DNA from 2 places in the Halomonas sp. KO116 genome. Region 2 is predicted to be linked to the other one. Evidence: predicted binding sites of a transcription regulator. Region 2 holds the regulator's gene; the other holds the start of a gene.
What was found. The regulator sigma-54, encoded in region 2, starts transcription at its own class of promoters, with help from an activator protein. The targets are predictions, from matches to a motif close to TGGCACNNNNNTTGCTNT.

Region 1 (7,441 bases), 330 kb from region 2:
CCGTTCACTCTATGGTCAAACCCGCGAGCATGATGGTCATGTGCTGGGAGACCATGACAACTTCGGAGAGAAAGGCGATATCAAACCCTGGAATGTAGGCATGCCGAGGTTTGAAAACTTATCGGAGGAGTGAAAGTGGTAATCGGTTGCAACACTGCAGGATGTAACGTCAGCTCGCGACCACGGTGTCGCGAGCTGACGTTGAAGAGTGACGCCGCGGCTTCAGGGCGCTTCACTGCCCATCATGTCGATCAGCCGATCGTCACTGGGCATACCCTGAATGCGGTCAAGACGCACGTTTCCGTTCCCTGTTTTCCGCTGAAAAACCGAGGTGGGGGTAGCATACAGCCCCAGCTCCTCGAACAGCTGGTTATTGGTATACACTTGTTCTTCAATTTCCCTTGGTTGGGCGCTAGCTTCGACTTCCTGCTGGCCACTTTCATGGGCATGCAGCGTCGCAGCCGGGTCACCGGCTCCGAGTAGGGCGGCTGCTTTTCCAGGGCTGTCGGGCGCTAAGATTCCGACCATGATATGACGTAGCTGTACCTTACCTGCTTCCACCCAGGGGCGAACGTCTTGCCAAAGCTGGCGGCAATAGGGGCAGTTGGCGTCCGTGAAGGTGTAAATCACACGGGAGGCATCCACGTCACCATCCTGAATCCAATGACTTTCGCTCAGAAGCTGCCAGGTCTGTGCTTCTAAAGGCGCACGCACGTGCTCGTCCAGTTGCGCTTCAGTGAGGTCGTTACCCTCGCTGTCCGTCAGTGTCCCCACCACCGCGTGCTCGCCATCTGGGGTCAGGTAAATGGCCATGTCCTGGCCCTGAACGCTGGCGCCATAGCCGCGCAAACCGCCAGGGGCGTCAAACTGGCCATGAATTTCCAGGCCCTGGTCGGCCAGTGCCTGTACTGGGGTAGGGAGATCATCGGCGTAGCCTATGGATACTCCTCCCAGCCCTGCCAGGAGAACAAAACGGCTGATAGTGGTGTAGTGGTTCAAGCGCATTGCAACATCCTGTTGAGTGAGTTGACGTTAGCCAGGCGAAAAAAGGTGGTCGGCTCGTGCAGCAATCAGCGTAAACGCTCCAATCCTTGCTGCAGGGTGGCGCTGGAAAGTTCGCCAAAATGAGTGCTGACGAGTTGGCCGTCGGCATCATAGTAAAGTGTGGTAGGCATCGCGTTGGCGCCGGTAGCCTGGCCAACGGCATTGCGTGGGTCTTGCCAAACGTTATCGAGAGAAAAGCCGTACTCATCCATAAAAGCGTTGATCTGGCCGAGCGACTCCCCTTGGTTAACGAACACAAAGGTGATGCCGGGTTCATTATCCTGCGCTTGCGCAAACACCGGCATTTCACGGATACAGGGCGGACACCAGCTGGCCCATAAATTGACCACCATGGGTTGCTGGGTCGAGCGTGACAGGTGGGGAAGGTCAATGGGCTCGCCTGAACGGGTAGTCAGCGCCACCTCCGGCAACGGCCGGGATTGATGCTCTATCATGGTGGCGCTAGCGGCGGTCAATCCCCAGACAAAGCCGCCCGCCAGTAGGGCACCGGAAAGTGGCACCCGCTGGCGAGGGGAGCGCCACAGCGTCCAGCCGGCGTACGCCAGTGCCGCGACAAGACCACCGACAATATCAAAGCCGCCATCTCGAATATCCAGGCGGGAAAGTAGCCCCTCGTATTCGCCCCAGTAACGCAGGACAAAAACCAGGCGCGCGCCGACAAGGGCAACCAGCAGCAGGGTAAACAGCGTATCGCTGACGGCTACCCGATGGCGCCTTCCCAACAGCGCGCCAGCCAGCAGTGCCAATAAAAAGGCCAGGCCGATCAATAGCTGGTGAATACTAAAGCCCATCGGGCCAAGGGCGATGCTTTGTTGCAACATAACCAGTAACGATCCTTCATGTGATCTTGGACTGGCATCATCGCAGTACTGGATTATTTAAGGATTATGTTAGTTGCCCCTGGGGCGTTATGTCGCAACTGGCGGGGGAGGCGCCGCGACTAACCGGTGGCCACCAGCCAGCGCACCGCATAAGGCGGCAGGGCGCCTTCGGCCACCCACGGGTTGCTTGGGTCAAGCGCCTGCCATGCGTGTTGGTTCAGCGATTGGGTTACCGCCTCACCCACATTCGCTAAGGGGAGCGGCAGGTCGGTGACGTTATATAGTGCCAGCAGACGACGGCCATCATGCAGGGGGCCACGTTCCACCGCCAGCAATTCTGGGGGCGATTCCAACACCCGCTGAGCAGCACTGGGGTGAAAACAGGGTTCTTGACGACGCTGATCCAGCAGCCGGTTTAAGGCATGAAACACATCGTGGGTAGGGGTGGAAGGACTATCCAGTAGCAGATCCAGCTCGCTACGCTGCCAGCGCCGCCGGTTGATCGAGCGCAGGCGACCACTGCGCTCAACGCCTTCTACATCGTTGAGTGTGCCCGTCAGCGTATGAATATAGAGGGCTGGTATTCCCTGCAGGCTGAGCATGATCGCTTGGCTGCAGAGGAAGCGGGCTATTTGCCATGGATCCGGGCCACGGCGGGTGCCGCGCATGGCTTCAAACCAGGTGATGTTGATCTCGTAGGGCGTGTCGCTGCCATCCGGGTTGCTGCGCATGCTGACAAAACCGCCGAATTTGTGCATCAGCTCCAGCAGTGCATCGCGCTCGTGATCGGGCAGTAGGCCTTCCAGTGGGCGCACACCAATACCGTCATGGCTGGCGGTAAAGTTCAGGTAAGTACAGTGGTCAGGCAGAACCGGCAGGCTGGCAAGCCAGGTTTGCAGCGTGCTGGCCTCGCCACGGGTTAAGGTATGGAGCAGCAGCGGCGGCAGCGTGAATTGATAAATCATGTGCGCTTCATCGGGCGGCCCCTTGGGGAGCCGTTCAAGCCCGAAATAGCTGATGTTCTCTTGGTGCGGCACGTTGGTTTCGGTAATCAGCAGAGTGCCGGGGGCGACATGGTCGACAATCGCGCGAAGCAAACGCACCACGGTGTGGGTTTCCGGCAGGTGAATACAGGAGGTGCCCAACCGCTTCCATAAGAAAGCCACCGCATCCAAGCGGATAATCCGTGTGCCCTGCTCCAGGTAGAAGAGCAGAATGCCGACGAACTCCAGCAGAACATCGGGATGTTCAAAGTTTAGATCGAGCTGGTCTTCGGAGAAGGTTGCCCATAGATAACGGGTGCCGCGCCGGGTTGAAATAGGTACCAGCAACGGGTTGCTGCGGGGGCGAACTACCTGAGAGACATCGGTGTCAGGGTCAACTTCGATGAAGTAGTCGCGGCCGGGCAGGCTGCCGCTCAGGTAATCCACAAACCAGAGCGACTCCCTGGAAACATGGTTGAGCACCAAATCGGCCATCAGGTCGTAATGACCGGCGAGCTCGCGGATATGCGACCAGTTGCCAAGCTCACTATTCACTTCCCGGTAGTGGATCACCGAGAAGCCGTCGTCGCTACTCCACGGGAAGAAGGGCAGCACATGCACGCCGCTGATACGCTCGCCCAGCCGCGCTTGAAGAAAATCGCTAAGGACTGCCAGTGGCGGCACACCCTCTTCTATAATGGAGTCACCATAGCTAATTACCCACTGATCTTTTTCGCTCCATGAAGGTGCTTTTTTGGAAGGAGCATCGCCGGAGGCGGACGAAAAAGGGGCAAGCGACAGAAAATGCTCAAGGTGTTGATTTAAGCGGCGCTGCACTTCGCCAGCACGCGGCCCGTATAGGTGGCTGAGGTAGCCGTGCACGGTCTGCTCAAAGGGGGACATGGGTGGCTCCTGATAAACAATCTGCCACAAACGCTGCAGCATGTGTGCCAAATCGTTACAATGCGAGGTTGATAGCGCGTTTAAACGCTAACATCCATTAGCTTAAGACGTTGATGCCGGTTTAAACGCCATTAATAGCATATTCATTGCCAGGTTATAACACGCTAACTCGTGCGGCACGCCAGCACGAGCTGACAACAGGTTGACCGCTATGCATTGCCCTTTTTGTGGTGCAAACGATACTCGAGTGACCGATTCGCGATTGGTGGCCGATGGCGATCAAGTGCGCCGTCGTCGCCAGTGTGCGAGCTGTCAGGAGCGCTTTACCACTTACGAAACTGCTGAACTCGTAATGCCTCGCGTGGTGAAGTCAGACGGTTCCCGGGAAAGCTTTCATGAAGCCAAACTCCGGGCGGGCATGCTGCGTGCGCTTGAAAAGCGCCCGGTCAGCGCGGAAGCCATTGAAGCGGCCGTCGAGCGCATACGTCAAACCCTCCGTGCGCGAGGCGATCGTGAGATCAACGCCCGTGATATTGGTGAGTCGGTGATGCAGGCGCTGAAAACCCTCGACCATGTGGCTTACATCCGCTTTGCCTCGGTGTACCGCAAGTTTCAGGATTTGGATGAATTTCGTGCTGAGATTGATCGGCTTTCCCAAGAGCCCAATCAAGCGTCCTCTTCTACAGTGAGACACACTAGCGAGCCGCCAAAATGAGCGCTCTGTTTAGCCAAGACGATTACCGTTATATGGCGCAGGCGCTTAAGCTGGCGCGCAAAGGGCTTTACACCACCGATCCTAATCCTCGGGTCGGTTGTGTGATCGTGCGCGATGAGCAGATCGTTGGGGAAGGCTTTCATCGGCGAGCCGGTGAGCCGCATGCGGAAATCCATGCCTTAATCGCAGCCGGTGAACGGGCCCAGGGCGCGACGGCTTACGTCACTCTTGAACCTTGCTCGCACACTGGGCGTACCGGCCCGTGTGCGGTTGCTCTGCAAAAGGCCAAGGTGGCTCGGGTAGTGATTGCGATGCAGGACCCCAACCCCCAGGTCAGTGGCCGGGGTATTCGCTTGCTTGAAGAAGCCGGTATTGAGGTGGCAGTAGGCCTGCTTGAGAGTGAAGCGCGGGCATTGAACCCTGGCTTTATTGCCCGAATGACCACACAGCGCCCCTTTGTACGCCTGAAAATGGCCATGAGTTTAGATGGACGTACGGCCATGGGATCCGGTGAGTCTCAGTGGATTACCGGTCCCGAAGCGCGAACGCAAGTGCAGCGGCTGCGAGCGCGCTCCAGTGCGATATTAAGCGGCGTTGAATCGATTATCATGGACGACTCGCGGCTTACTCTTCGCGCCGAGCAGTTGTCGCTTGCCAATGCCGATGAGGTGGTGCAGCGCCAACCACTAAGGGTGGTGTTAGATACCCATTTGCGCTTGCCCTTGGCGGCCGCCTGTTTAAGCGAACCGGGGCGAACCTTGGTGGTGACCACCCCAGGCCATGTGGCTGAAAAGCGCGAACGGTTAACCAAAGCGGGTGCTGAAGTGCAGGTGTTGCCTGCCGGTAGTGATGGCCGCATTGATTTAGCCTTGATGCTGAATTGGTTAGCCGAGAGCGAACAGGTTAATGAGCTGCTGGTAGAAACCGGCGCGACCCTGGCGGGTGCTCTGCTTGATGCGGGACTGGTCGATGAGCTGCAGCTGTTTGTTGCCCCCACGCTGTTAGGTGGCGAGGCACGACCGCTATTTGCGCTGCCAGGACTCTCACGCATGGCCGATCAGCGACGTTTAACCATTCATGATATGCGAGCGGTGGGGCGCGATTGGCGCATTATCGCTTCCCCTCAGTCGACTAGCGCAACTGGCGATAGCAAGGTACCCTGACGCGCGAAATCGCAGCTAACGTGACAACCTTATTTCGTGACGACTTTTCGTTACAAGCTGGCGCAACAGCTTTTTTGCGGCAACGTTACGCGACAACTTTTGGAGATTCCATGGCGCACTCCTCCTCTAGAGGCTTAGCCCCTATCGCCGAGCTGGTGGAAGATATCCGCCAGGGCAAAATGGTGATTCTCATGGACGATGAGGATCGCGAAAACGAAGGTGATATCATCATGGCCGCCGAAAAAGTGCAGGCCGAGCATATCAACTTCATGGCCCGTTTCGCCCGTGGTCTTATCTGTATGCCGATGACCCGTGCCCGCTGTGAGCAGCTTAATTTGCCGCTTATGGTGCGTGACAATGGCTCCGGCTTTGGCACCAAATTTACGCTCTCGATTGAAGCGACCGAAGGCGTTACCACCGGTATTTCAGCCGCAGATCGCGCGCGCACGGTCCAAGCGGCAGTGGCGCCCCATGCCAAGCCCTCTGATATCGTTCAGCCGGGGCATATTTTCCCGTTGATGGCAGAGCCCGGCGGCGTGCTTCGCCGTGCGGGGCATACCGAAGCAGCGTGTGATTTGGCGGCGCTGGCAGGGTGTGACCCCAGCGGGGTGATCTGCGAGGTCATGAACGACGACGGCAGTATGGCGCGTCGCCCCGAACTGGAAGCGTTTGCTCAACAGCACGGCATAAAAATCGGTACCATTGCGGATTTGATTCACTACCGCATCGTCAACGAGCAGACCATTGATCACCTGGAAGCCTCAACGGTGATGACGGCGCATGGCGAACTGACGCTGCACGTTTTCCGTGACCGCATCCAGGGCGCTCACCATTTGGCGCTGGTGAACGGTCAGCCCACCCCAGAGGAGTCCACCACGGTTCGCGTGCATCTTACCGATACGCTGCGCGATGTGATGGGCCTGATGAAAGGCGACCAGTGCCGCTGGGATGCCCACCGGGCGCTGGAGGAGATTGCCAGTTCAAACGCAGGGGTGTTTGTGCTGATTGATGACGGTCGCCCCCATCAGGATTTAAAAGATCAACTGGATATCTTTTTGGATCGCGTTCGCCAGCCGCGGACCAGTGATTCTGACGGCGCTGGCAACTATTTAACCATCGGCACCGGCTCGCAAATCCTGCGCTATTTAGGCGTGGGTAAAATGCGATTATTGAGTTCACCGTGGAAGTTCTCCGCGCTATCCGGCTTTGATCTCGAAGTCGTTGAGCGTCTAGGGCCTAATGACACGGCGGATGAGCCAACCTTTCAGCAGGAGTGATCCAGCAGGGTCACTCCAGCAGGACTAATCCAGCAGTACTAATCTAGCAGTACTAATCTAGCAGTACTAATCTAGCAGTACTAAGCAGCAGGAATAAATTGATGAACTCCCTTTCTCAAGTTGAAGGTACTTTTGTTGACGTCGATGGGCATTATGTCATCGTGGTCGGTCGCTTTAACCATCACGTGGTGGATAGCCTGGTGGAAGGGGCGGTCGACAGCTTGACGCGTCATGGCGTCGATGCCGAGCATATTCATATTGTTCACGTGCCGGGTGCCTGGGAACTGCCGTTAGCAGTTAAGCGCGTGCTGAAGGTGATGAAGCCTGATGCCGTCATCGCGCTAGGCGCGGTGATTCGCGGTGGAACGCCGCACTTTGAATACGTGGCGGGCGGCTGCAACACAGCGATTAATCACCTGCAGCTTGAGTTTGAAACCCCGGTCGCTAACGGCGTGTTAACCGTTGAGACGATCGAACAAGCGATTGAGCGTGCGGGGACCAAAGCCGGTAATAA
Region 2 (7,441 bases):
AAAATCTCGTGATCGCCACGTGAAAAATGGAGGTCTTGAATGTCAATAAATGGAGCATCTATCATGGATCAGTTGACTCTTAACGAGGCGCACTTGGGTCAGCCATCATACCTTACTTGCGGCTACCGCGGTTATAAAACAGTGTTTCTAAAACATTATCAAACATTGTACTATAACGCTACAAGACACGACGAAACGCTTGAGTGTTTCCACTGGCCTACCCGTTTATTGATAGCGAACCCGTAGCAGACCGCCTTATCGTCAAAACGCGCCTGGGCTAACGTCCCCAACTACTGCCTATAAAGGGTGCCGAGATGTTATTCTTGGTGGTTACTCCTTTTTATATGTTCAATGATTAAGAGAAAACGCTATGCGCCAGCCTCTCGCTCCACCCAGCCTACTACGCGAAAGTGCATTGCGTACGCTACAAATTGAGCAGGCAGCCATTGGCGGCCTTCAAGCCAAACTAGATGAAAGTTTTGACCGTGCCTGCGAGCTAATTCTCGCCTGCCAAGGCCGCGTGGTGGTGACCGGCATGGGCAAGTCGGGGCATATCGCTGGTAAGCTGGCGGCCACACTAGCCAGCACAGGCACGCCAGCTTTTTTCGTTCACCCTGGTGAAGCCAGCCACGGCGATTTAGGCATGATCACCCGTTCCGATGTGGTATTGGCGCTGTCTAATTCGGGTGAAACCGCCGAAGTCACTGCGCTCTTACCGCTGCTTAAACGCCTGGGTACGCCGCTAGTCAGTATGACAGGCCGCCCCAACTCCACGCTGGCTAAACACGCTGATGCGCACCTGAACAGCGGCGTAGAGCGTGAGGCATGCCCGCTCGACTTGGCACCCACCAGTTCCACAACGGCGGCGCTCGCCCTGGGCGACGCTCTGGCTGTGGCGCTGCTGGAAGCGCGTGGCTTTACCGCTGAAGATTTTGCTCTTTCCCATCCTGGCGGCAGCTTAGGCAAACGCTTGTTGCTGCGCGTTAGAGATCTTATGCATGACGGTGCGCGCCTGCCCCAAGTCCCCCTGGGTAGCCCACTGCGCGACGCGTTATTGGAAATTACCCGTCAAGGGTTAGGCTTTACCTGCGTAGTGGATAGCGATGGCCGCCTAGCCGGGGTATACACTGACGGTGACCTTCGACGTACGCTCGATCAGTTCCACAACCTGCGCGATGTCATCGTTGACGATGTTATGACCCGGCCGGGCAAGCGCATCGGCCCCGATATTCTGGCGGCGGAAGCGGTACGCATCATGGAAGAGAGCCGCATTACGGCGCTAGCGGTGGTGGATGAACAACAGCGTCCTATCGGGGCGCTACATATGCATGACCTGCTTGCCAGCGGCGTTATTTAAGCCAGCGGCGTCATTCAGCAATGTTACCGACCCGCTTTACGAATTTAATGATATGGAGGTTCTATGACCCTACCTAATGCGCTACTTGATCGACTCCGCCGCGTGCGCCTATTAGCGTTGGATGTTGACGGCGTACTGACCGACGGCCGCCTCTACTTTCAGGCTGACGGCATCGAAATCAAAGCATTTCATACTCAGGATGGTCATGGGCTGAAGCTTCTTAAGCGAGTGGGCATACATGTAGCGCTAGTGACGGGCCGCGATTCCCCCATGGTGAGCCAGCGCGCCGCATCACTGGGCATCAACCTGGTCCATCAAGGCTGTGAAGACAAGCTTGCTACCCTGCGCGGGCTTTGTCAGCGTCTCGATATAGAGCTAGAGCAGGTGGCCTACTGTGGTGACGACCTGCCTGACTTGGCCGCTATTAAGCGTTGCGGCGTCGGCATTACCGTCCCTAATGCGCCAGATTACATGCACACCCACGCCGACTGGACCACGGAACGACTAGGTGGCCACGGCGCGGTACGTGAAATCTGTGACACACTGCTTGAATCTCAAGGGCACTGGGGCGCGGTGCTAGACACCTACCTTCACGGTCGCACCTAATGGTGAAGCAGATAAAAGTACGCGTTTGGTTAGCCGGGCTGGTGGTAGCCTTGGGGGCTTTACTGGTGTGGCTTGACCCACAGGGGCCTCAAGACACGGCCATTGACCCTGGAGCGCAGGCCCAGGAGCCAGGCCACGTCCTGGAAAACGCTGAGATCACCCTTTTCGGTGATAAGGGCAGCGTATTACAGGCGCTTAAAACCTCACGTCTGATCCATACGCCGCAGCGTAGTGAAACCTGGACGGAAGAGCCCGAAGCTATTTTATACGACAGCGAAAACCGCCAGTGGCTGGCTAGCGCCGATGTAGGCACGCTTAACACGTCCACTCAGGTCTTGCTGATGTCAGGCTCTGCTCGCCTGATCGCACCGGATGAAGGTTGGCAGTTAGATACCGAATTATTGCACTATGACGGGCTAAACCAGCATGCATGGAGTGAAACACCGGTAGTGCTACAACAGCCACCCCAGCAAATGAACGCGTCGCGCATGGACGTCTGGCTTAACGAAAGCCAAGTGCGCTTAACTGATAATGTGCGTGGCACGCACCCTCCGGCCACGCAACGCTAACAGGATTTGCCATGAAATCACTGCTATATAGCGCCCTTTTTGCCCTTGCGGTACCGCTCTCGGCACTGGCCCAAAACAGCCAGGCCCCGGTAGAAGTCGAAGCCGACCGCTTAGACCTTGACCAGCGAGCGGGAACCGCTGTCTATACAGGCAATGTCGATATTCGCCAAGGCGGAATGCAATTACGTGGCGAGCGAGTAGAGATCGAACGCAACGAGGCAGGCGAGCTCTCCCGCGCGACCTCCACCGGTGAGCGCGCCTACTTACGTCATCAAGCTGAAGGGCAAGAAGGCCCTACGGAAGGGTGGGCAAGGCGCATTATTTATCATGTCGCTGAACGCCGCGTTGAGCTGATCGACCAAGCCGAATTAACGCAACAAGAAGACACCTTCACCGGCGGTCGCCTTGAGTATTTTATTGACCGTGAAGTCATTCAGGCCCGCTCTGACGTTGACGGCAGCGAAACCCAGCGCATACGTATGACGCTTCAGCCCGAACAATAGGGAGCCAAGCCTTGGCAACTACAGACACCACGCCAATCAAAACCCTATATGCCCACCACTTGGCCAAAAGCTATAAGCGACGCCGAGTCGTTAAAGACATCAATTTAGAGATCTCCCAAGGTAGCGTTGTGGGCTTACTGGGCCCTAACGGCGCGGGTAAAACCACCTCGTTTTATATGATTGTGGGGCTGGTGAAATCCGATGCTGGCAAAGTGGGTATCGACGATGTAGATCTAACCCGCGCCCCAATGCATGAACGCGCTGCGGCGGGTATCGGCTACCTTCCGCAAGAAGCGTCTATTTTTCGTAAATTATCGGTTGCCGATAATATTATGGCGATACTCGAAACGCGCAAAAAGCTCAGCCGTAGCGACCGCGAGCAGCGCCTGGAAGCGCTACTTGAAGATTTTCACATTACCCATATTCGCGACAACCTGGGCATGAGCCTTTCAGGCGGTGAACGCAGGCGTGTGGAGATTGCTCGCTCACTGGCGACAGAACCCGCATTCATTCTGCTGGACGAACCCTTTGCTGGCGTAGACCCCATTTCGGTGGGCGAGATCAAAACCATTATTCGGGCATTAAAGCAGCGCCACATCGGCGTACTGATCACCGACCACAACGTGCGCGAAACCCTGGATATTTGTGACATCGCCTACATCGTAGGCGATGGTCAAATCATCGCCAGCGGCTCTCCAGCCTCGATACTCACTAACCAGAAAGTGCGAGAGGTTTATCTAGGCGCCGATTTCCGCCTCTAGCTTATTTTTCACGTCTAATTAGCGCTCTCCAACAACTTTACTACCAATGGCATGCTTATTGCACTTGCACCGGAGACCTACTCGCACTAGGGTGGAGCATTCTGATTAACGAGTGGTTCTCAGATGGTCATGAAAGCTTCTCTTCAACTGCGCATCGGCACACAGCTGACCATGACACCTCAGCTGCAGCAGGCCATTGCCCTGTTACAGCTATCAACGCTGGACTTACGACAAGAAATTCAGCAGGCCCTAGATGCCAACCCCATGCTGGAACAAGAGGATGAATTTGGCGAACAGGCTGCCAGCGAGCCCAAAGAGGAAGAGTGGTCAGAGAGCATTCCCACCGAGCTCTCGGTAGATAGTGACTGGTCTGATACCTACCAAGATATGGGCAGTCACGGCGGCACCAGCAGCGAAGGACCTGATTTTGAGCGCCAAGCGGCTGGCCAGAGTCTTCATGGGCATTTGCAGTGGCAGCTCGCCATGACTGATTTTGGCGCGCGAGAGCAACTTGTCGCAGAAAGTCTTATCGACGCGCTAGATGCTAATGGCTATTTAACCCAGCCGCTCAACGACATCCGTGAAGGGCTTCGCGCCCAAGGCGTCGATGGGCTTAGCCAGCGCGAAGTAGAAACCATTCTACTTAAGCTTCAGCAATTTGAGCCAACAGGAATATTCGCCCGCGACCTGCGTGAGTGCCTGATGCTGCAGCTGGCCACTCTTCCCGATGACACGCCGTTGCTGGTTCCTGCCCGCCGCTTAGTACGGCAGTTTCTGGAAGCACTAGGCAAAGATGACATGCGCTTACTTAAACGCCGCCTGGGACTCGATGATGACCAGCTGGCTGATGTCATTCTCCTTATTCGTAGCCTTGATCCACGCCCAGGCAGCGCCTATGGCGATACCGATGATAGTTACGTAACGCCCGACCTGGTCGTACGCCATGACCACGAAGGCTGGCACTTAGAGCTCAATCCTGAGGCATTGCCAAGACTGCGCATTCAGCCCGACTACGCCAGCTTAATAAAGCGTGCGGATAAAAGTCAGGATAATCAGTTTTTAAAAGAACACCTGCAGGAAGCGCGCTGGCTGATCAAGAGCCTCTCTAGCCGCAACGATACGCTACTGCGCGTTGGCCGCGAGATTATCACCCGGCAAATTGGCTTTTTAGAACACGGCGAAGAAGCCATGAAGCCGCTCATATTGGCCGATATCGCCGAGGCCGTGGAAATGCACGAATCGACTATTTCCAGGGTGACCACTCAGAAATTTATTCATACGCCTCGCGGCGTATTTGAACTCAAATACTTTTTCTCAAGCCAAGTCAGCGGCCAGGATGGTGACAGCCATTCAAGCACCGCTATCCGCGCTCGGCTTAAGAAATTGGTTCAAGAGGAGCCGCCAGGCAAGCCGCTTTCTGATAGCCGCTTAGTCACGCTATTAGGAGAGGGGGGAATTCAAGTAGCGCGTCGAACGGTGGCTAAATACCGTGAAGCCATGGGCATTCCCTCCTCTAGCGAGCGACGTCGTTTGCGCTAGCACAAATCAACGTTTTAGGGAAACTCTCGACAAGGGCTTTGCAACGCGGCAAAAAGGGTTACAATCGAAGTACAGTCCGATGGATAAGGAGTACGTCAATGCAAGTTAATATCACTGGTCATCACGTAGAACTGACTGACGCCTTGCGTGACTATGTCAATGAAAAGCTTGAACGTGTAGAGCGCCATTACGACAATATAACCACGGTGCAAGTCACCTTATCTGTGGAGAAAGAGCGCCAACAGGCAGCCTGTACACTGCACGCAGCAGGAGCAGATTTGCATGCGGAAGCCTTAGACAGTGATATGTACGCCGCAATTGACGCATTAGCGGACAAAATTGATCGTCAACTCGTTAAACATAAGGAAAAAGCACAAGCTCGCGCCCAAGGCGCAGGCGTGCGTTAATTCAATGACGTTGGAAACCATACTCCCCCCGGAACGTGTTCTCTTTGACGTCCCCGGGGGCAGCAAAAAAAGGGTGCTGGAGTTTTTCAGCACCTTTATTGCCCAAAATATCCCCAGTCTGGACAGTCAAGAAGTGTTTAGCCGTTTAATTGGCCGTGAACGCTTAGGCAGTACCGGGATTGGTAACGGCGTGGCTATTCCCCACGCGCGTAGCCCTCACTGCTCTGCCCCAATCGCTGGTTTTTTAAAACTCGCAGAAGCAATTGATTTTGATGCTATCGACGGCGACCCGGTGGATCTGGTGTTTGTATTGCTAGTTCCAGAAGAGGCTGATGACACACATCTCTCTCTGCTCGGCCAGGTAGCGACCATCATGAACGATGCAGATACGCGTCAGAAGCTGCGTAAAGCAGGCAGCCAGCGCGAACTACTTGAGTTGCTTACCGCTAAAATTCGTGAGCAAACAATCTCCTGAAGGCCTAAGCCTGCCAAGCGGTACTCAACGGCAGGTTGATTTGCGCTCACCCCCTTAACGCAGCTTGATCAAAGCAAAGAGAGACTCTATGCAACTTGTGATCATTAGCGGCCGCTCTGGGTCAGGTAAATCTATCGCCTTACAAGCGCTCGAGGACCTTGGCTATTATGCGATTGATAACCTTCCTGCCATGCTGCTGGGTTCGTTGGTGGACGAACTACGCGACCAGGGCGACCGAGCCCATTTGGCGGTCAGCATTGACGCACGTAACTTGCCTGGCGCGCTAGAGCGACTGCCCTCTATGTTAGAGGAGCTGCGGCAACGCAATATTGCTTTTCAAGTGATCTATTTGACCACAGACGCCCGCATATTGCTTGAGCGTTACTCCGCCACTCGTCGTCGCCACCCGCTCACGCGCGACAGCGAAATGACACTTGAAGAAGCCATCAATAAAGAAGAAGAGACGCTACACGATATACGTGATCTGGCTGATTTATTGATCGATACTTCACGGCTATCGGTTCACGATTTACGTCGTCGCATTACTGACCAGGTCGCCCATCAGCGGCGCGATAAGCTCACGCTGACGCTTGAGTCGTTTGGTTATAAGCGCGGTGTACCGCTGGATGCTGATTTGGTTTTCGACGTGCGCTGCCTGCCAAACCCTTATTGGGACCCAACGCTACGCCAATTCACAGGCCGCGATGCGAACATAGTGGCCTTCTTAAGCGGTTATCCCATCGTAGACGCCATGAGTAACGATATTCAGGCTTGGCTTGAGCGCTGGCTACCCGCTTACCAAGATAGCCAGCGTAGCTACATGACTATTGCGATTGGCTGCACCGGTGGGCAACACCGCTCGGTCTATATGGTTGAACAGCTAGCAGAGCGATTAGTACACAGTATGGGCGAAATTCAATTACGTCATCGCGAGTTAGGCTTGCAGTATACATTAAATGAGCAGCCAGCTGCTCCGCCTGCCAGCACCTCCCAGACCGACGAGCAGCAAGCAACGTCTTAAGCGCTTCTATCCATTAATGACACCACTCGGCGAAAAGGAACCAGGGTGCCAGAAAGAATTCTCACACTTACCAATCAACGCGGCCTGCATGCACGCGCGGCGACCAAACTGGTAAAATGCGGCCAACAGTTCACGGCGACAATACGTGTTCAAAAACAGCAACAGGTCGCTGACGCCGCCAACATCATGTCACTGCTGATGCT

Region 1: the regulator sigma-54 is predicted to act here: its motif matches at 3,805-3,822, upstream of KO116_RS14830 (sugar phosphorylase).

Annotation. Positions count from the first base shown of each region.
Region 1 is NZ_CP011052.1:3,215,048-3,222,488, reverse strand. It holds gene KO116_RS14845 (c-type cytochrome) at 1-133, shown strand, start outside; gene dsbG (thiol:disulfide interchange protein DsbG) at 223-1,005, opposite strand; gene KO116_RS14835 (TlpA family protein disulfide reductase) at 1,071-1,886, opposite strand; gene KO116_RS14830 (sugar phosphorylase) at 2,006-3,772, opposite strand; gene nrdR (transcriptional regulator NrdR) at 3,984-4,487, shown strand; gene ribD (bifunctional diaminohydroxyphosphoribosylaminopyrimidine deaminase/5-amino-6-(5-phosphoribosylamino)uracil reductase RibD) at 4,484-5,650, shown strand; gene ribBA (bifunctional 3,4-dihydroxy-2-butanone-4-phosphate synthase/GTP cyclohydrolase II) at 5,761-6,927, shown strand; gene ribH (6,7-dimethyl-8-ribityllumazine synthase) at 7,029-7,441, shown strand, end outside.
Region 2 is NZ_CP011052.1:2,882,413-2,889,853, forward strand. It holds gene KO116_RS13340 (ATP-binding cassette domain-containing protein) at 1-65, opposite strand, end outside; gene KO116_RS13345 (KpsF/GutQ family sugar-phosphate isomerase) at 371-1,357, shown strand; gene KO116_RS13350 (KdsC family phosphatase) at 1,421-1,963, shown strand; gene lptC (LPS export ABC transporter periplasmic protein LptC) at 1,963-2,532, shown strand; gene lptA (lipopolysaccharide transport periplasmic protein LptA) at 2,544-3,035, shown strand; gene lptB (LPS export ABC transporter ATP-binding protein) at 3,047-3,796, shown strand; gene KO116_RS13370 (RNA polymerase factor sigma-54) at 3,920-5,335, shown strand; gene hpf (ribosome hibernation-promoting factor, HPF/YfiA family) at 5,434-5,742, shown strand; gene KO116_RS13380 (PTS sugar transporter subunit IIA) at 5,747-6,217, shown strand; gene rapZ (RNase adapter RapZ) at 6,306-7,238, shown strand; gene KO116_RS13390 (HPr family phosphocarrier protein) at 7,284-7,441, shown strand, end outside.